Regions from separate parts of the Mediterraneibacter torques genome, predicted to be linked through region 1. Evidence: a T-box and tRNA genes for the amino acid it is inferred to sense, from the RefSeq annotation. Region 1 holds a T-box; the other holds one or more tRNA genes.
What was found. A T-box is a leader RNA that pairs with one kind of tRNA and senses whether it is charged. The one in region 1 lies ahead of ACH9UM_RS11185 (valine--tRNA ligase), so its partner is inferred to be a tRNA-Val.

Region 1 (10,401 bases):
TGATAACGGATGGAGCTTCTACAAAGCATCTGCCGGAAACGTAGTAACAGGTGTGAAAGAAGGAACAGTAACTGTAGCGGCATCAGAAGGAATAAACTATAAGATCACGGTGGTAAAAGACGTTCCTGAAGTAAAAGAGTACACAGTAACGGCAACAGTAAATGATGAAGCGATGGGTACGGCAAAGCTTAGCCCGGAAGTTGATAAGTACAAAGAAGGAACAGAAGTAACGGCAACTGCGAAAGTAAAAGACGAAAGCAAATATGAGTTCGTAAACTGGACAGTAGGCGATGAAGAAGTTTCTAAGAAGGCAGAGTACAAGTTTACAGTTGACAAAGACATGGAGCTTAAAGCGAACTTCAAAGCAAAAGAAGAGCCGCAGCCGCCTGTAGAAAAGACATACACAGTAACGGCAACAGTAAACGATGAAGCGATGGGTACGGCAAAGCTTAGTCCGGAAGCTGATAAGTACAAAGAAGGAACAGAAGTAACGGCAACTGCGAAAGTAAAAGACGAAAGCAAGTATGAGTTCGTAAACTGGACAGTAGGCAATGAAGAAGTTTCTAAGAAAGCAGAGTACAAGTTTACAGTTGACAAAGACATGGAGCTTAAGGCGAACTTCAAAGCAAAAGATCCTGTAGAAGAAACATTTACAGTAAAAGTAAAAGCAAATGACGACAAGATGGGAACTGTAGCGGTCGATCCGGTGAAAGAAAACTATGCAAAAGGCGATACAGTAATCGTGATCGCAGAAGCAAAAGAAGGATATGAGTTTGTAAACTGGACATCGGAAGGTAAAGTATTCTCCGATTCTGCAGCGTACGAGTTTGCTGTAGAAAAGGATATGGAACTGACAGCGAACTTCAAAGCGAAAGAAGAGCCGAAACCGCCGGTAACAGAAGATACATTCAAGCTGAACGTAACTGTAAACGACGACAAGATGGGAACAGTAAAACTTGATCCTGCAAAAGAAAGCTATAAAGCAGGAGATGTCGTAACGGCAACTGCAACGGCAAAAGACGGATACAAGTTCGTGAACTGGACAGTAGACGGTAAGGAAGTTTCCGATAAAGCAGAGTATGCATTTAAAGTGGACAGAGATGTAACATTGAAAGCAAACTTTGAAAAAGTAGCGGCAGATCCGAAACCTGAAACTCCAAAACCGGAGGATCCGAAAGATGAGGATAAAGCAATTCAGACAGGAGACAACGGCGTATCACCGATCATTCCGCTTGCAGGATTAGCATTAGCGGCAGGAGCGGCAGTTACAGTTCTTCGGAAAAAAGAAGACTAATCGCCGGATATTCAAACTGATGAGAATAATTTGAAATCAGAATGAAAAAATAAAGATTTAAAACAGTGAGACGGCGCTGATCTATTTTACGGATCAGCGTCGTTTTTACATATTAGGCTTTAGCCTGTCTCAAATAAGTGCGTGGTGTGCAGTTATTTGAGACTAAAATCCACCTGCTATGCGGGCAATGTCATCAACTTAAGATATATCAAAAATATAAAATAAAAATGTCTAAAAGCACTTGATAAAATGCGAAAAAAATGTTGCCTTGCGTTGATTACTTTTTCAATGCGAGGTGATTTTATGAATACAAAACTTTTAACATCCATTTTACAATCTTCCAATGACCTTATTACATCAGAAGATTTCTTGACAAGGCATCGTATAGGTAATGCTTTTACACGTTCTGGAAAGCTTTCTTTTTCTAACTTGATTTATTTTGTGCTCCAGTCGGTTCATAAATCCATTCCTATAAACTATGCCCGATTTTTAGAAAATTTTCCATCTGATCTTCCAATATTTGTATCAAAACAGGCAATTTCAAAGGCAAGACAGGGTATTTCTCATAAAGCATTTCTTGAATTATTCCGTCTTTCTGTGAAACAATTCTATTTTCAACCAGTAAATTTACGCACTTGGAATGGTTTCCATATTTATGCCGTTGACGGAAGTACGATACAGATTCCGGAATCAAAAGAGAATTATGAAGTGTTTGGAGGTAACCCAAACAAGACAAAAATCATATCGCCTCTTGCTTCCGCATCCGTTCTTTATGATGTAATAAACGATATTCTGATTGACGTTTCTCTTCATCCCTATCGTTACAATGAACGGGAATCGGCTAAAGCTCATGTAGATTTTTTACCTAGGTTTCCAAACAGTATCATACTTTTTGACAGAGGATATCCTTCCGAAGACATGTTTCACTATCTAAACTCCAAAGGAATTCTGTTTCTTATGCGTGTGCCAAAGACGTTTAAGAAAGCTATATCGGAACAGGAAGATGCTTTGTTTACATATCCTGCTTCTTGTAATAAAGAATCCCTTACTTTAAGGAGCATTCACTTTTTATTGGAAGACGGCAGCACAGAATATCTAGTGACAAATCTGATGCCCGAGCAGATAGCTAAGGAGAACTTTCCAGATTTATACCAGTTTCGTTGGGGAGTTGAAAGCAAATATAGAGAACTTAAGAACAGGCTTGAAATAGAAGCCTTTAACAGCATTAAGCCTGCCAGTATCCAACAGGAGTTCTTTGCAGCAATGTATTTATCCAATCTAGTTGCGGTTATAAAGTCGGAATCAGATTCAAAAATCATTGTGTCTATCAATAATAGGCATGCTTACCAGGCTAACCGTAGTTATATATTAAACCGTATAAAAAACTGTATCGTACACCTTTTGCGGTCGCCCTTGTCCATATGTTACGAGATGATATGCCGGATAGTGGAAGAAGCTTCCAAAACATGTCCCATTATCCGCCCTGATAGAAAGTTTGGTAGATACCGAAAACATACACGTCGGAGATATTACAGCCATATGAAAAGCTGTATTTAAATAAAAACATAACCAAAAGGCTATCGGACTGTTAAAAAAATCAGCAGTCCTATTTGTGATGCGATTATTTGTAACAATAAATCCAATCACTTTATTAGCATACAGCTTTTTTTAACAAATACTCTTAAGTTAACGACATTGCCCGTTTTACGGGTGGGGGGGGGCGACTGGCGCTCGGCACATACAGATGTCCGCTCGCAAAAACATGCAAGCATGTTTTGTGCTTCCCGAACACTGTATGGCAGGCTTGGTTGAGAGCAACAGTTCCGCCCGCGCCATTCGTAAAACCGCACTGCGTGCTTATTGTGGCTGCCGCCACTGTTTTACTCATAAAAAGGCGCTCAGCACATACAGATGTCCGCTCGCAAAAACATGCAAGCATGTTTTGTGCTTCCCGAACACTATATGGCTGAACTGTTGCGTTAAAGTCTTAAGATTCTCTAAAAATCTTGACAAATACGGCGCTTATGTCTATAGTATGTGGTAGTTATTTTAAGGTAAAGGTATTGATGAAGAGGAGTACATTATTCCAACCGCCAGAGAGAACTGCCCGGAGAATTTAAGGAAGCTTTGCAGGAGATTGAGCAAAAGATGAAGAAGATCCGGCTGAAAGGCAGTTTCGGAAAAAGGATGATGGAAGGTAGCTTCTGAACCGGATGATTGAACGATTGAAGTAGGTTATCCCGGAGTAGTTCCCGTTATAGAATGTGAGAGATATATGTGTGACAGCATATATGAAATAAGGTGGTACCGCGGAGAATTCGCCCTTTACAGATGTAAAGGGCGTTTTTTGTTGCCAAGCATGCGATAAAACAGTCCGGTGGACTGTTTTGAGTATCGGCGGCTGGTCAAAGTCGGGTTTGTCCGAAATTTTGGCGCGTGCAAAGTGCCAAGCCCCTCACTTATGAGGGGCGGAGAGTTGAAGTGGGCTTGCTCACTTTGTTCAATAAAATGAGGGAAAGCAAAGAAAGGAAAAAAGAATGAGCAAAGAACTGGCAAAGACATATGATCCGAAAGCGATCGAAGAAAAATTATATGAGAAGTGGTGTGAAAACAAATATTTTCACGCTGAGGTTGACAGGAGCAGAAAACCGTTTACAACGGTGATGCCGCCTCCGAACATTACCGGAAAACTTCATATGGGTCATGCGCTTGACAACACATTGCAGGATATCCTGATCCGTTATAAGAGAATGGAAGGCTACAATGCGTTATGGATTCCGGGAACGGACCATGCGGCTATCTCTACAGAAGTAAAAGTTACGAATCAGCTCAAAGAAGAAGGTATTGATAAGAAAGAACTTGGACGGGAAGGATTCCTTGAGCGTACATGGCAGTGGAAAGAAGAGTATGCCGGAACAATCGAGAATCAGCTTAAGAAGCTCGGTATTTCCTGCGACTGGGACAGAGAGCGTTTTACGATGGATGAGGGATGCTCGAAAGCGGTTGAAGAAGTATTTATCAAATTATATGAAAAAGGATATATTTACAAAGGATCAAGGATCATCAACTGGTGTCCGAAATGTAAGACATCTCTTTCAGATGCAGAGGTAGAGCATGAAGAGCAGGAAGGACATTTCTGGCATATCAAATATCCGATCGTAGGAACAGACCGTTTCCTTGAGATCGCGACAACGCGTCCGGAGACGCTTCTTGGAGATACGGCGATCGCGGTACATCCTGATGACGAGAGATATCAGGATATTATCGGCAAAAACGTGATCCTTCCGCTTGTAAACAGAGAGATCCCGATCGTGGCGGATTACTATGTAGACAAAGAGTTCGGAACAGGAGCGGTAAAGATCACTCCGGCACATGACCCGAATGACTTTGAAGTAGGAAAACGTCATGATCTGGAAGAGATCAATGTAATGAACGATGACGCTACGATCAATGAAAAGGGCGGAAAATACGCAGGTATGGAACGCTATGAGGCGAGAAAGGCAATCGTAAAAGATCTTGAAGAGCAGGGATATCTCGTGAAAGTTGTTCCGCATACACATGCAGTCGGAACACACGACCGATGCGGTACGACAGTTGAGCCGCTCATCAAACAGCAGTGGTTCGTGAAGATGGAAGAGCTTGCAAAACCGGCGATCGAGGCGCTCAAAAGCGGAGAATTAAAATTTGTGCCTGAACGTTTCGATAAGATTTATCTTCACTGGCTTGAAAATATCAAAGACTGGTGTATTTCCAGACAGATCTGGTGGGGACACAGAATTCCGGCATATTACTGTGACGAATGCGGAGAATTTGTCGTAGACAGACACGCTCCGGAGAAATGCCCGCATTGCGGATGCACGCATTTTACACAGGATGAAGATACGCTTGATACATGGTTTTCATCAGCGCTCTGGCCGTTCTCTACACTCGGCTGGCCTGATAAGACGGAAGATCTTGATTACTTCTATCCGACAGACGTGCTTGTGACAGGATACGACATCATTTTTTTCTGGGTGATCCGTATGGTATTCTCAGGATATGAGCATACAGGAAAATCTCCGTTCCACACAGTACTGATCCACGGACTTGTAAGAGATTCACAAGGCCGAAAGATGAGTAAGTCTTTAGGAAACGGAATCGATCCGCTGGAGATCATCGACAAGTACGGCGCGGACGCACTTCGTCTGACTCTTGTTACCGGAAATGCACCGGGAAATGACATGCGTTTCTATAATGAGAGAGTTGAGGCAAGCCGTAACTTTGCCAATAAAGTATGGAACGCATCCCGTTTCATTATGATGAATATGGATGAAAATATTATTGACGAACCGTCTCATGATCTGTTTACTCCGGCAGACAGATGGATCTTATCGGCTGCGAATACGCTTGCAAAAGACGTGACGGACAATATGGACAAATTTGAGCTTGGTATTGCGGTTCAGAAAGTATATGACTTTATATGGGATGAGTTCTGCGACTGGTATGTAGAGATGGCAAAATTCCGTATTTACCACAAAGAGGAAGCTCCGGAGGCCGCAAACTGCGCTCTCTGGGTATTGAAAACTGTGTTGGCTCAGGGATTGAAACTGCTTCACCCGTTTATGCCGTTTATAACAGAAGAGATTTACGGGGCGCTCGTTCCGGAGGAAGAGTCGCTTATGATGTCCGAGTGGCCGAAATACAAAGAAGAGTGGAATTTTGCGCAGGATGAGTTTGTCATGGAACGCGTGAAAGCGGTGACAAGAGGCATCCGAAACATCCGTGCGGAGATGGACGTTCCGAACAACCGTAAAACAAACGTATTCATCGTCAGCGAAAAAGAAGAACTGACAAAAGCGATTGAAGGATTTAAACAGTCGGTAATGCCGCTTATGTTGGCGTCCGACATCATCGTGCAGAGCACAAAAGAGGGAATAGAGGACAATGCGGTATCCATCGTAGTTCCTGATGCGGTCGTATATCTGCCGCTTGAGGATCTTGTGGATTTCGAGCAGGAAAAAGAGAGACTTACAAAGGAAGAAGAGAGACTGAACAAAGAGATCAAACGTGCGAAAGGAATGCTTGCAAACGAGAAGTTCGTAAGCAAAGCTCCGGAGGCAAAAGTTCAGGAAGAGAGGGACAAACTCGAGAAATACGAGCAGATGCTCGCACAAGTAAAGGAGAGAATGGTAGGTCTTGGCTAATATAAAAGGTTTTTTTACAAAAGTCAGAAATCTGAAAAAAGAAGATATTAAGGAACACTTTAAAAAGAGGAAAGAACGCAGGCAGATGATCTTGGAAAAACGGCGCAATGGAAAGTTCGCCAAGAAGATGCAGCCGGTTTATAAGTGGATGAACCGGCTGTCTGTTCCGCTTCAGTTTCTGCTTGCATGTATCATTAACTTTTTCATCGAAGTCATCTCAAGACTTTCGTTTGGAGAGGCGTGGGCGTATCTTACAAAAACGCCGCTTGTGTTTTTGTATAATTCATGCATGATATTCGTTACATTTACGATCGTTTATCTGGTGCGAAGGCGTGTGTTTACAAGAATATTGCTCAGCGTGTTCTGGCTGTTTTTGGGAATCTGCAACGGATATCTGCTGACGAAGCGTGTAACCCCCTTTAATGCACAAGATTTGAAAGTCCTTTCAGACGCATTGGAGTTGACGGGAAATTATTTTAACACGTTTGAGCTTATTATGATCATTATCGGTGTGACCGCTTTGATCGTATGGGTCGTTTCGATGTGGAAACGGGGCGGACAGTACACAGGAAAGATGCACCGCTGGATCGCGCTTGGCGGAGTTGTCGCTTCCTTTGTCGGCTGTATGGCGCTGACAAATCTGGCGATTGACAAACGTGTCATTTCTAATTACTTCGGAAACATTGCGTTTGCATATGAAGATTATGGATTTCCGTATTGCTTCTCGGCAAGTTTGTTTAATACAGGGATCAACGAGCCGACAGGATATGGCAAAGAGACGATGGAGAAGATCAACGAAGAAGAAAAACTGACGAAAAGTTCGACGGGAAGATCGGAAGAACAGCGTCCGAATATTATTTTCGTACAGCTTGAGTCGTTTTTCGATCCGACAGAGGTAGAGTGGCTTCGCTTCTCCGAAGATCCGATCCCGAATTTGAGAAAAATGTTCAGCGAATATTCAAGCGGATACTTTAAAGTGCCGTCAGTCGGCGCGGGAACGGCAAACACAGAATTTGAAGTTCTCACAGGAATGAGTATGCGTTTCTTCGGACCGGGAGAATACCCATATAAAACATATGCAAAGACTCGTACGTTAGAGAGCGCGGCGTCTGCCCTTAAAGGGCTTGGATACGGCGCCGAAGCTCTTCATAATAACGGAGGAAATTTCTACAGCCGCGCCCAGGTATTTAACAACATGGGATTTGATCATTACACAAGTAAGGAGTTTATGAATATACTCCAGACAACGCCGAAAGGATGGGCGACAGACGATATTCTCGTTCCGAATATTATGGAGTCTATGGATACGACCGAAGGGCAGGACTTTGTGTTTACAGTCAGCGTAGAAGGTCACGGAGAGTATCCGACAGAAAAAGTGTTGGAAGATCCGGAGATCGTTGTAAGCGGCGTGGAAGATGAAGGCGAAAGAAATGCATGGGAATATTATGTAAATCTTGTCCATGCAATGGATGAATTTGCCGGAGATCTCGTACGCGCCGTGGAGGAAAGAAACGAGCCGACTGTACTTGTGTTCTACGGCGATCATCTTCCGACGATGAATCTGGAAGCAAAAGACCTAAAGAGCAGATATCTGTACAATACAAATTATGTTATATGGGATAACATCGGGTTAGAGAAAAAGGACGGAAACGTAGCGGCATATCAGGTGATGGCAGATGTGTTTGAAAGACTGGATATCCATGCCGGAACAGTATTCAACTATCATCAGCAGCGCCGCCATACGAAAAATTATCTGGCAGACCTGGAACTGCTGCAGTACGATATCATGTACGGCGATCAGTACGTTTACGCAGAAGAAGGCTCTCCGATGAAAGAAGGCCATATGTATATGGGCGTAAAAGACGCCGTGATCTCACAGGTGACAGAACAATATAATAAAACATACAGTATTTACGGAGAGAATTTTACGAAACAAAGTAAAGTATTTATTAACGGGGAAAAGCAAAAGACGACGTTTTTAAATAACACCCGTCTGGATCTGAAAGAGTCAAAACTTTCCGACGGAGACACGATCATGGTAGCGCAGGTCGGATCGAGCAATACGACGTTTCGGACGACGAAGACGTATAAGTATAACGCCGGAACGCTGACCGAGATGCCGCCGGAAAAAGATGCGCCGGAAAACGGCAGACAGGCGTTTGTCGTTGAGAAGGAAGAAAAAGAAAAATGACATACAGTGAAGCAGTAGACTATATACTGGACATTCCCAAATTTACAAAAAAAAATGATGCGGCACACACGAAAGCTTTTCTGAAAACGCTCGGAGATCCTCAGCGGAAAATGAGGATCATCCATGTGGCGGGAACAAACGGAAAAGGTTCTGTGTGCGCGTATCTGGACGGAATGCTCCGTTCGGAACAGAAACGAACGGGGCTTTTTACGTCTCCCCATCTTGTAAAGATCAACGAGAGGATCGTTATAGACGGACAGATGATTTCGGATGAAAGATTTCTCGAAGTATTTGAAGAAACGATGCAGGCAGTGGACAAGATGAAAGAAGCAGGGCTTTCTCATCCTACTTTTTTCGAGTTCCTTTTCGGTATGGCGGTGCTTGCATTTGCAGAAAGCGGCGTGGAATATGCCGTTCTTGAGACAGGACTGGGGGGAAGGCTTGACGCGACGAACGCCGTGGAATCTCCGGCGGCATCAGTGATCACTTCGATCGGTTTTGATCATGAACAGTATCTCGGAGATACGTTGGAGAAGATCGCATCTGAAAAAGCGGGCATTATCAAGCCTCATGTTCCCGTATATTATGCGCAGACGACGGGAGAAAGCGATTCGGTAATTGAAAAAGAAGCAAAAAAGCGCGGAAGTTTCTGTAAAAAAATAGGGAAAGATGCGTACGAAATTCTTGGAATCGAAGACAAACATATTGCATTTTCATGTTTGAATGATTATTATGGAACTACCACGTGGAAATTGAACAATATCGGTTTGTACCAGCCGCATAACGCATTGCTTGCGATGGAGGTGATGCGTGGTCTGTTCGGAGAAAACGGACATCCGCATTTATGGAAAGAGGCTCTTGAGGCGGTGAGATGGCGCGGAAGGATGGAAGAAGTTCTGCCCGGAGTATATGTGGATGGAGCACATAACATAAGCGCGGTCAAGGCGTTTGCAGAGACAGTGGAAAAGGCCGGGTTTGCAGATGCGGTTTTGTTTTCCGCGGTTCGGGATAAAGACTATGAAGAAATGATAAAATATCTCTGTGAGCATACAGAGGCGGCATGCTATATCGTGACGCAGATTGAAGACGCGAGGGGGACGCGGGCGGACGAACTGGGAGTAGTTTTTCGGAAGTACACCGACAAACCCGTCCGTGTGATCGGTTCGGTGAAGGATGCTTTTGAATATGCGGTGAGCAGCAGAAGAGGCGGCAATGTATACTGTCTTGGGTCGCTGTATCTGACCGGAATGATCGAGGGGTATCTCGGCAGCAGGGAAAACCAGATTCGGGGAGGTAGATAAAATGCTGGATTACGAAGAAGAATTAAAAAAATTCAAGCCAAGCCTTGAAGTGGATGATATTGAAAATGCGGTTTATCAGGAAGACTTGACGGATATGACCGATCTGTTAAAGCAGGTAATGGATCAGAAGAAGTAGAAAGATAATGGTGGGTATAAATGGAATATACGAAAAAGATCGTATATCAGTCAAACTACTGGTATAACGACGGTCTGAGAAAGGCGAAGATCCGCGATATGTCGGGAGCGATCATGTCTTTGCGGAAAAGTCTTCAGTTCAACAGGGAGAATATAGCCGCGAGAAATCTTCTCGGTCTCGTGTATTATGGGATCGGAGAAGTGCCGGAAGCTCTTGTGGAATGGATCATCAGCAAGAATTTAAAGTCCCGGGACAACATTGCGGATTATTACATTAAAAATGTTCAGTCGTCCGCC
Region 2 (10,401 bases), 470 kb from region 1:
ATGGTTGTCGTCAGCTCGTGTCGTGAGATGTTGGGTTAAGTCCCGCAACGAGCGCAACCCCTATCTTTAGTAGCCAGCGGCCAGGCCGGGCACTCTAGAGAGACTGCCGGGGATAACCCGGAGGAAGGTGGGGATGACGTCAAATCATCATGCCCCTTATGAGCAGGGCTACACACGTGCTACAATGGCGTAAACAAAGGGAAGCGAGACCGCGAGGTGGAGCAAATCCCAAAAATAACGTCTCAGTTCGGATTGTAGTCTGCAACTCGACTACATGAAGCTGGAATCGCTAGTAATCGCGAATCAGAATGTCGCGGTGAATACGTTCCCGGGTCTTGTACACACCGCCCGTCACACCATGGGAGTCAGTAACGCCCGAAGTCAGTGACCCAACCGTAAGGAGGGAGCTGCCGAAGGCGGGACCGATAACTGGGGTGAAGTCGTAACAAGGTAGCCGTATCGGAAGGTGCGGCTGGATCACCTCCTTTCTAAGGAAGAAATATAAGTAGAGTGAGTCGTTGTCTATTGTTTAGTCATCAAGGATGACAAAACTTTTTGGTGGCGATGCGTTCAGGGGTAACACCCGTTCCCATCCCGAACACGATGGTTAAGACCTGAACGGCCGATGGTACTGCACTGGAGACGGTGTGGGAGAGTAGGTGGCCGCCAAATTAAAATGGGCTTATAGCTCAGCTGGTTAGAGCGCACGCCTGATAAGCGTGAGGTCGGTGGTTCGAGTCCACTTAAGCCCATATCCATTAAGGATAATATGAAAAAATAATTTAATATGGGGGATTAGCTCAGTTGGGAGAGCGCCTGCCTTGCAAGCAGGAGGTCACGAGTTCGACTCTCGTATTCTCCACTTGACTTCTTGAAGAAGTCAAAATGTGTACCTTGAAAACTGCATACAGAGAAAATCAATGATAAGATAAAATATCTAATCAAGACATCCGAGGTAATGTTATTTAACAATTACTATAAAGTTTGAAGAAAACAAACTAAAAATAAATTGGCCTAGAACCAACACATGTAACGCTATACATGTGTGGATAGAAGTTCATTCCCGTGAACAACTATCGTTTGGTTATGCTGATAAGAGCGTATGGTGGATGCCTTGGCACTAAGAGCCGATGAAAGACGTGATAAGCTGCGAAAAGCTTCGGGGAGGGGCAAATACCCATCGATCCGGAGATTTCTGAATGGGGAAACCTAACTGAGCAAACCTCAGTTATCCTGACGCCAATCCATAACGTCAGGAAGGGAACCCGGTGAACTGAAACATCTAAGTAGCCGGAGGAAGAGAAAACAACATGTGATTCTGTGAGTAGCGGCGAGCGAAAACGGAAGAGCCCAAACCGGGATGCGTGCATCCCGGGGTTCGGACCGCGGAATTGATTCAACAAGTTTAGCAGAACAGTTTTGGGAAAGCTGACCAAAGAGGGTGAAAGTCCCGTAAGCGAAAGGCGAGTTGACATGGCGGTATCCAGAGTAGGTCGAGACACGTGGAACCTTGACTGAATATGCGGGGACCACCCCGTAAGGCTAAATACTCCTTAGTGACCGATAGCGCATAGTACTGTGAAGGAAAGGTGAAAACCCGGGAGGGGAGTGAAAAAGAACCTGAAACCATATGTTTACAAGCTGTGGAACATCTTTATATGATGAACCGCGTACTTTTTGTAGAACGGTCCGGCGAGTTACGCTGGCTGGCGAGGTTAAGCACTGAAGGTGCGGAGCCGAAGGGAAACCAAGTCTGAACAGGGCGAAAGTCAGTCGGAGTAGACCCGAAACCGGGTGATCTATCCATGTCCAGGTTGAAGTTGCCGTAAAAGGCAATGGAGGACCCAACCCACATCCGTTGAAAAGGGTGGGGATGAGGTGTGGATAGGGGAGAAATTCCAATCGAACCCGGAGATAGCTGGTTCTCCTCGAAATAGCTTTAGGGCTAGCCTCATACAAGTCTTGCGGAGGTAGAGCACTGAATTCCTACGGGGGCGTCAAAGCTTACCAAGGGATATCAAACTCCGAATGCCGTGTAGATGATGTATGGGAGTCAGACTATCCGAGATAAGTTGGGTAGTCGAAAGGGAAAGAGCCCAGACCTGCAGCTAAGGCCCCAAAATGTGTGTTAAGTGGAAAAGGATGTGGGATTTCGAAGACAACTAGGATGTTGGCTTAGAAGCAGCCATCCATTAAAAGAGTGCGTAATAGCTCACTAGTCGAGAGGTGCGCCGAAAATGTCCGGGGCTGAAACACACTGCCGAAGCTCAGGGATGAACAGTGATCAATACAGATCAATGCAAGAGGAAAGCTTCTTGATGAAATCAAGAAGATTCCAAAACAGATGAAACAGACTGCTGTTGGTCTGCGTTGATCACTGTTCATCGGTAGAGGAGCATTCTTAAAGAGACGAAGCTGTACCGAAAGGAGCAGTGGATTTTTAAGAAGAGAGAATGCCGGAATGAGTAGCGAGAAAGAGGTGAGAATCCTCTTGGCCGAATATCTAAGGTTTCCAGGGTAAAGCTGATCTGCCCTGGGTAAGTCGGGGCCTAAGGCGAGGTCGAAAGACGTAGTCGATGGATAACAGGTTGAAATTCCTGTACTATCCTGTAACAGAACTGTGGGGACGCAGACAGAGAGCACAAGCCGGGAATGGAAAGACCGGTGCAAGCGAGGTAGGAGTACATCAGGCAAATCCGGTGTGCAATCCGAAGACGTGATGCGGATCGAAAAGAAGTAGAGAAGTGTGTGAGCTGGCTGCCAAGAAAAGCCGCTATTGTTTACAGGATACCCGTACCGTAAACCGACACAGGTGGATGAGGAGAGAATCCTAAGGCCGACGGGAGAAGCATTGTTAAGGAACTCGGCAAAATGACTCCGTAACTTCGGGAGAAGGAGTGCCATGCGAATGGCCGCAGAGAATTGGCCCAAGCAACTGTTTAGCAAAAACACAGGTCTATGCGAAACCGAAAGGTGAGGTATATGGGCTGACGCCTGCCCGGTGCTGGAAGGTTAAGGGGAGAGGTTAGCGCAAGCGAAGCTTTGAACTTAAGCCCCAGTAAACGGCGGCCGTAACTATAACGGTCCTAAGGTAGCGAAATTCCTTGTCGGGTAAGTTCCGACCCGCACGAAAGGCGTAATGATTTGGGCACTGTCTCAACAATGCACCCGGTGAAATTGAAATACCAGTGAAGATGCTGGTTACCTGCGCCAGGACGGAAAGACCCCATGGAGCTTTACTCTAGCTTGATACTGGGATTCGATATTGCATGTACAGGATAGGTGGGAGACTAGGAAGTGGTGACGCCAGTTGCCATGGAGTCAATGTTGGGATACCACCCTTGCAGTATTGGGTTTCTAACCAGCAGCCGTGATCCGGCTGGGGGACAATGTCAGGTGGGGAGTTTGACTGGGGCGGTCGCCTCCGAAAGGGTATCGGAGGCGCTCAAAGGTTCCCTCAGAATGGTTGGAAACCATTCGAAGAGTGCAAAGGCAGAAGGGAGCTTGACTGCGACACCGACGGGTGGAGCAGGTACGAAAGTAGGACTTAGTGATCCGGTGGTATAAAGTGGGATTGCCATCGCTCAACGGATAAAAGCTACCCTGGGGATAACAGGCTTATCACTCCCAAGAGTTCACATCGACGGAGTGGTTTGGCACCTCGATGTCGGCTCATCGCATCCTGGGGCTGTAGTCGGCCCCAAGGGTTGGGCTGTTCGCCCATTAAAGCGGTACGCGAGCTGGGTTCAGAACGTCGTGAGACAGTTCGGCCCCTATCCGGCGTGGGCGTAGGATATTTGAGAGGAGCTGCCCTTAGTACGAGACTAACCGGGGTGGACTGGCCGCTGGTGTATCTGTTGTATTACCAAGTGCATAGCAGAGTAGCCAAGCCGGGAAGGGATAAACGCTGAAGGCATCTAAGCGTGAAGCCCCCCTCAAGATGAGATATCCCATAACGTCAAGTTAGTAAGACCCCTTGAAGACGACGAGGTAGATAGGGCAGAGGTGGAAGTGTGGTAACACATGGAGCTGACTGTTACTAATAGGTCGAGGGCATAACCAAAGCGGAGATAGGCAATGGATGAAAAAAGATTCTTTGTATGTAGTTTTCAGGGTATAACCTGAATTAAAAAGTGGCCCAGTGGCTCAGTTGGTTAGAGCGCCGCCCTGTCACGGCGGAGGTCGAGAGTTCGAGTCTCTTCTGGGTCGTTATGTGGGGTCTTAGCTCAGCTGGGAGAGCATCTGCCTTACAAGCAGAGGGTCATAGGTTCGAGCCCTATAGGCCCCACTTTAAAAAAATAAGGATGGATTCCCGAGTGGCCAAAGGGGACAGACTGTAAATCTGCTGCAAATTGCTTCGGTGGTTCGAATCCACCTCCATCCATTTAATTATACTTCTGAATATACATTATAAAAGAAGTAAACACGCCGATGTGGCTCAATTGGCAGAGCAGCTGATTTGTAATCAGCAGGTTATCGGTTCGAGTCCGATCATCGGCTTGATCTCAATAGAGATAATTAATTTCATATCGCGGGATGGAGCAGTCTGGAAGCTCGTCGGGCTCATAACCCGAAGGTCGCAGGTTCAAATCCTGCTCCCGCAATTTACACAAGTATATTGTGTATAAGCCCAGATAGCTCAGTTGGTAGAGCAGAGGACTGAAAATCCTCGTGTCGCTGGTTCGATTCCGGCTCTGGGCATTTTCCTTGTAATTAAAAGGAATATAATTGAATAAGGGCGTGTAGCTCAGTTGGTAGAGCACTTGACTTTTAATCAAGTTGTCCGGGGTTCGAATCCCCGCACGCTCACTGTGAATGATAGCGGGAATACTATGATTGAATAGTGTTCCCGTTATTTGTATTGGCGGCATGTTACCGTTTGGCGATATAGAATCATTTTAGTAGACATAAACTTTTTTAGTGTCTACTGTTTTTACTTGCAAAAAATGGTCAGAAAATTATATAATATGGATATTGGTACTGGATATGAGCTCATATGGATGAATCATCATATGGATATGGTGCAAAACACAGTCGTTTGCCCTTCGGAAGAGGAATAAACAGAGTATATAAAAATATATTATGTGTAAGAAGGATGAAATGATGTTATGAAAGTTATTATTGCAGATTACGATGAAGAAGCTATCCGTCTTTTTGAAGAACAATGCAAACAATTTTCATATGTAGAGCTGAGCGGGAAGTTTAATGATTCTGCGGAAACGCTTAAATATGTTTCCAGACATAGAGTGGAAGCGGCTTTTATAAATATCGAATTAAATGGTATGGACGGACTTCAGCTCGGAGAAAAGTTACGGGAATTAAATCCTAAAATAGTTCTTGTATTTTTTATAGAACATACAGAATATATATTGGAGGCACTTCGGATAAAAGCGGATGGTTATATGATCAGGCCGTATACTATGGAAGATTTAACATGGACTATGGGAAATGCAAAACTTCTCAGTCGGCGACAGAAGAAGCCGGCATATATTAGGACATTTGGCCGATTCGACTTATTTATTAATGGAGAACTTGTGATATTTTCCAATAAAAAGGCAAAAGAACTGCTTGCGTTATGTGTGGACAATAAAGGCGGAGTTGTGACAATGGAAGAAGCCGTTGACAAACTCTGGGAGAATCGTTTGTACGATGAAAAGGTAAAAAATCTGTATCGCAGGGCGGTTATGGATTTGAATAAGATATTCAGTACATATGGGATTAAAGATGTATTTGTTAAGAAACGGGCTGCCTGTTGGATTAATTATGCCAATGTGGACTGTGATTATTATATGTGGATAGAAGAAAATATATTATCCGGTACAGGGAAAAGTGTTAGAAGCGGCATTGATACCCGGGGGGGATATGACGGAGTATTCATGGGCTGAAGAAACAAATGCCCGAATCAACAGGTATAAATTCAGGGAAGATAACTAAAAACAGAGAAAAAGTAAAACCGATTTATTGTAGAAATTATTAAAATTTCGACAATAGATCGGTTTTTCACATATAGTGGATTATTAATGCGGAAAATGTGAAAAAGTAAAAATATAATAGCTTGAAAAAGGAGAAAATGGCAAGTTATTCACACTTTGTTAACGTATGATTTTATATGCTGTTGAAAAGATGGAGCTATTTTGCATTATTTAGAAAAAATATGTAAGGGGAGTGATGAATTTAGTGAAATGATGTCAAATACTCCATTGATTTTATATAGATTGATGCAGGGTTAATAGGAATATAAATAATTCTGTAAATAAGCAAGAAAGGAAAGATAGTGACTATGAGGAAAAAGAAAAATAGTAAACTGCGTTCAGCGCTGGCGATTTTTCTTGCCGGGGCTATGGTGCTCGGAATGATACCCGGTGGTATGGGACAAGTCTATGCCTCAGATTCGACTCCGACTCCGGCGGTAGCGTTTGATGAAACCTCTGTGTCAGATCCGTCTACTGTGGATACTTGGAATCAGGTTGTAAAAGATTCGACAGAAAACATCGGACGTATCTGGACAGATAAAACAGTACTCACAGAGGATATTCAGCTTGAGGGCGGAAGCAGACCAAGTGTCAAAAAAGGCGATTCTGATTTCTTAGTTGGATTATCGGCATTGTCATCTACATCGAATACAGTAAAGACGGTTAGCAGACCGTTGGATATCGTACTGGTAGTAGACACGTCAGGTTCTATGGAAAATTCACCGCATATGGGAACTAGGCCTGAGAGTGAGCGATATCGATATGAAGAGATATATGCAGGAAATCTTAGTGAAACAGAAGATCAAGAATATTACACAAAGGATGGAGGCAAAATTACTTCTGAAGGTCAAAAAATTCTGTTTTGGTGGGAATTTACGCACTGGGAATTAAATGGACAAACGGTCGAGCCGAAGATATCCGCAGAAGATTCCAATCCAAATCACATCCAATTTTACGAGAGAAGAGATTTGGGAACAAATATTACGAAGCTGCAAGCTCTGCAAAATGCAGTAAATAACTTTGTGGAACAAACAGCTAAAATGAATGATTCCATTGATGATATAAAATTACAGCATCGAGTTTCCCTTGTAAAATTTGCAAGTGATGAAAGTGACAACATTGGAAATGATTTTATAAATAACAATTATAATCGTTCACAAATTGTAACGGAATTAAAGTCTTACACAACGAAAAATATTTCGGACTTGACCTCAACAGTGAATAGTCTGATTGCAGCAGGAGCAACTCGCGCAGATTTTGGATTGAATCAGGCGCAGAGAGCATTTCAGCTTGGAGGAACCAGAGAAGGGGCGCAGAAAGTTGTCGTTTTCTTCACAGATGGTCAGCCGACGTCGAATAGTGACTGGAGTAACAGTGTTGCAGCTGCCGCCATTACGAACGCAAAAGAGTTGAAGGATGCGAATGCTTTGATCTACAGTATCGGCGTGTTCCGGGATGCGAATCCGAACGATACAAATACAAGCGCTGGTAACTTTAACGGATATATGCATGCGGTTTCTAGCAACTATCCGGATGCGACTGCTACAAGCAGTACACGACCTAATCGCTATTCTTGTACATTAGGAAAACGCACAGATAATTCTGATTATTATAAAGCGGCAACGGATGCAGATGAATTGAATAATATATTTAATGAGATTTCATCGGATTTGGAAACAGGATTTGGTTTTCCGACACAGACAGAAGGGTATGATCCGGGTAAGGTAGGATATATTACATTTACCGATCAGCTCGGCGAATATATGCAGGTGGATGAATTTAAGAGTTTGGTCTTTGCAGATCAGATATTCGATCCGGTAGGAGAACCGGTTACTGAAAACGGTGTTACTACATATAAATATGAAGGAAGTGCAACAGGAGATACAGAACTTTATCCGAACGGTAATGTAAAAGATATTATCGTTCAGGTGAAGAAAGGGGCAGACCTGAAAACCGGTGATACAGTTACAGTACAGATTCCGGCAGGTTTGATCCCGCTTCGTCACTTTACGTTAGATACAGACAGTGACGGAAATAAAACGATGGATATACAGGAGGCATATCCGCTCCGTATCTTCTATGGTGTCAGCATCAAGCCGGAGGTCCGGGAAAGAATTGCCGACGGACTAAACCCGAATGATGCAGATGACGAGGCGCTTCAGCAATATCTGAACGCTCATAATGAGAATGGAGTTCCGTATTTCTATTCAAACTATTATAACGGACAATACATAGATCCGAATGGAAAGACATTGGGCAATACGACTGCTTCTTTCCAACCGGCAAAGAAAAATACATTTTATTATTTTACAGAAGATACTCCGATTTATACAGATAAAGATTGTACAATGGCAGTAAAGAACGAGCCGAGTGCGGATCAGACGTATTATTATAAGAGACCGTATGTGCAGTTAAACGGAGGTCAGGTTGAAGAAATCGACGGCAAGGTAGCCTTTACGGGATCAAACTTCCAGCAGGCAAGTGCGAACTTCGGTATAAATGACAAGGGAGAATACTTTATCAAGTCCGGTTCTGCACGATTGACAAGAATCGATGCGTTGATAGATGATAAAACAGAGAACATAACAAATACGGCGGATGTAGTGATCGATCCGATTTGGGATAATATCAATAATCCCGATTACTTAAATGTTTATCTGGGAAATAACGGAAGGCTTGCGCTTGAGCTTCCGGGCGCTCTTGCAATCAGCAAAGATGCCCGCGTGGCAGCGAATAAAAATCTGAATGCGGATGAAATATTAAAAGATAAAAAGTTCACATTTGAGATCAGTATTCCGTCTATGAAGGGAAAAACAGTCAAAGCGGAAGTACGAAATGCGCAAAATGAAATTCAGGGAAAAGCATTTGAACTGGAATTTGATAAGACCGGAGCTGCCAAGTATCAGATTAAAGATGACGAAACGCTGTATATTCATGGATTGGATAAAGATGCGCAATATACCGTAACCGAAAAAGAACTGCCGAAAGGATTTGAACTGACGGCAGTTGATAAAAAGGCGGACGCAAAAGAGGCGGCTGGAACGATCGTTTCAGGAAAATCTGTAAAACATGTGTTTGAAAATACATATGACGTAGATGAAATCACGCTTGCCGAAACTGATTTCGCAAGTTATGAGAAACAGTTTGACCGGTGGGATATTGCAGATAAGTTCCGAATCGAATTGATTCCGACAACAGAAGGAGCTCCGCTTCCGAATGGAGCTGCTGATGGTAAAAAAGGCGTTGAGGTAACAGAAAAAAATTCATCAGGAAACTTCGGAGAGATCACATTTTCTCATCCCGGAGTATATGAATATGAAATTCAGGAGAAACAGCCGGCAAGTGCAATACCGGGAGTTATATATTCTCTGGCATCCTATACATATCGGGTAACGGTGACCGATAATGGAGACGGAACATTATCCGCTGTGGCAGAAATGGAAAAAACGGCTAATGACGACGGGGCGTCAGTAGGAAATACGCCGATTCCGGTTGAGAATAAAACAGCGGTATTTGTAAATGATTTCCATGCAGATTCCGCAACGACATCTATACTTGCAAAAAAAGTGTATGCAGATGAAAGCGGAGCGAATCCGTTGAAAAACGGAATGTTTGAATTTAAACTCAAAGCGACCGGAGACAACGCAGAGCAGGCGCCAATGCCGACCGGAGAGAAGGATGAAAATGGTTATATCCATGTAGTCAACGTCGGAACAGGAATTACATTCGGTAACATGGTGTTTACAGAGGAGAATGTCAGTGATACACCGTGGACGTATGAAATTGCAGAAGTGATTCCGGAAACTGCGGTTAATAATGGAGACGGAACTTATACTTTAAACGGTATAACTTATAAGGCACAAACATATTCCGTATCTATTATGGCAAAGGCACAAGGTTCAGGCGAGGATGCGTATATTGTCATAGAAAAAACATACAGCAAAGCAGAAGGAGCAGTTGCTGAAGATCAGGTTGTATTCAACAACAGTTATGAACCGAAGCCTATAGTACTTCCGGGTGAGGGAGAATCAGCGGTACAGGGAAGAAAAACTTTAGTCGGACGCGATTCTCTTGTGGATGAAGAGTTCTCCTTTACATTGAGTGCTGCAAATACCGCAGCAAGAACCGGTCTTAAAGAAAATTTCATTATCTTCAATGGAGATACGGCTCAGGATACGATGCAAAAAACGGTGAACGGACTGACGAATAATCAGGCTGCAACATTTGATTTTGACAGTATCGAGTTCAAACGTCCGGGAACATATGTATTTAGTGTAGTAGAAAATGCCCCGGAAAACGGAAACGGAATGGTATATGACCGACATACAGCAAGAGTACGGGTTATTGTGACAGATGAGAACGGAGAATTAAAGGCAGAAACAGCTTACTATAACGGTGAAGGCGCAGATACTGATGCGGCTGCATTTGT

Region 2: it has a tRNA-Val gene. The T-box ahead of ACH9UM_RS11185 (valine--tRNA ligase) is inferred to sense a tRNA for this amino acid. The anticodon was not compared.

Annotation. Positions count from the first base shown of each region.
Region 1 is NZ_CP172594.1:2,375,049-2,385,449, reverse strand. It holds gene ACH9UM_RS11195 (InlB B-repeat-containing protein) at 1-1,294, shown strand, start outside; gene ACH9UM_RS11190 (IS4 family transposase) at 1,598-2,851, shown strand; T-box leader at 3,349-3,623, shown strand; gene ACH9UM_RS11185 (valine--tRNA ligase) at 3,832-6,477, shown strand; gene ACH9UM_RS11180 (LTA synthase family protein) at 6,470-8,668, shown strand; gene ACH9UM_RS11175 (folylpolyglutamate synthase/dihydrofolate synthase family protein) at 8,665-9,969, shown strand; gene ACH9UM_RS11170 (hypothetical protein) at 9,971-10,105, shown strand; gene ACH9UM_RS11165 (tetratricopeptide repeat protein) at 10,126-10,401, shown strand, end outside.
Region 2 is NZ_CP172594.1:2,843,519-2,853,919, reverse strand. It holds rRNA gene ACH9UM_RS13195 (16S ribosomal RNA) at 1-488, shown strand, start outside; rRNA gene rrf (5S ribosomal RNA) at 555-672, shown strand; tRNA gene ACH9UM_RS13185 (tRNA-Ile) at 679-752, shown strand; tRNA gene ACH9UM_RS13180 (tRNA-Ala) at 790-862, shown strand; rRNA gene ACH9UM_RS13175 (23S ribosomal RNA) at 1,083-4,063, shown strand; tRNA gene ACH9UM_RS13170 (tRNA-Asp) at 4,136-4,209, shown strand; tRNA gene ACH9UM_RS13165 (tRNA-Val) at 4,216-4,288, shown strand; tRNA gene ACH9UM_RS13160 (tRNA-Tyr) at 4,303-4,384, shown strand; tRNA gene ACH9UM_RS13155 (tRNA-Thr) at 4,428-4,500, shown strand; tRNA gene ACH9UM_RS13150 (tRNA-Met) at 4,531-4,604, shown strand; tRNA gene ACH9UM_RS13145 (tRNA-Phe) at 4,629-4,701, shown strand; tRNA gene ACH9UM_RS13140 (tRNA-Lys) at 4,737-4,809, shown strand; gene ACH9UM_RS13135 (response regulator) at 5,109-5,885, shown strand; gene ACH9UM_RS13130 (Spy0128 family protein) at 6,281-10,401, shown strand, end outside.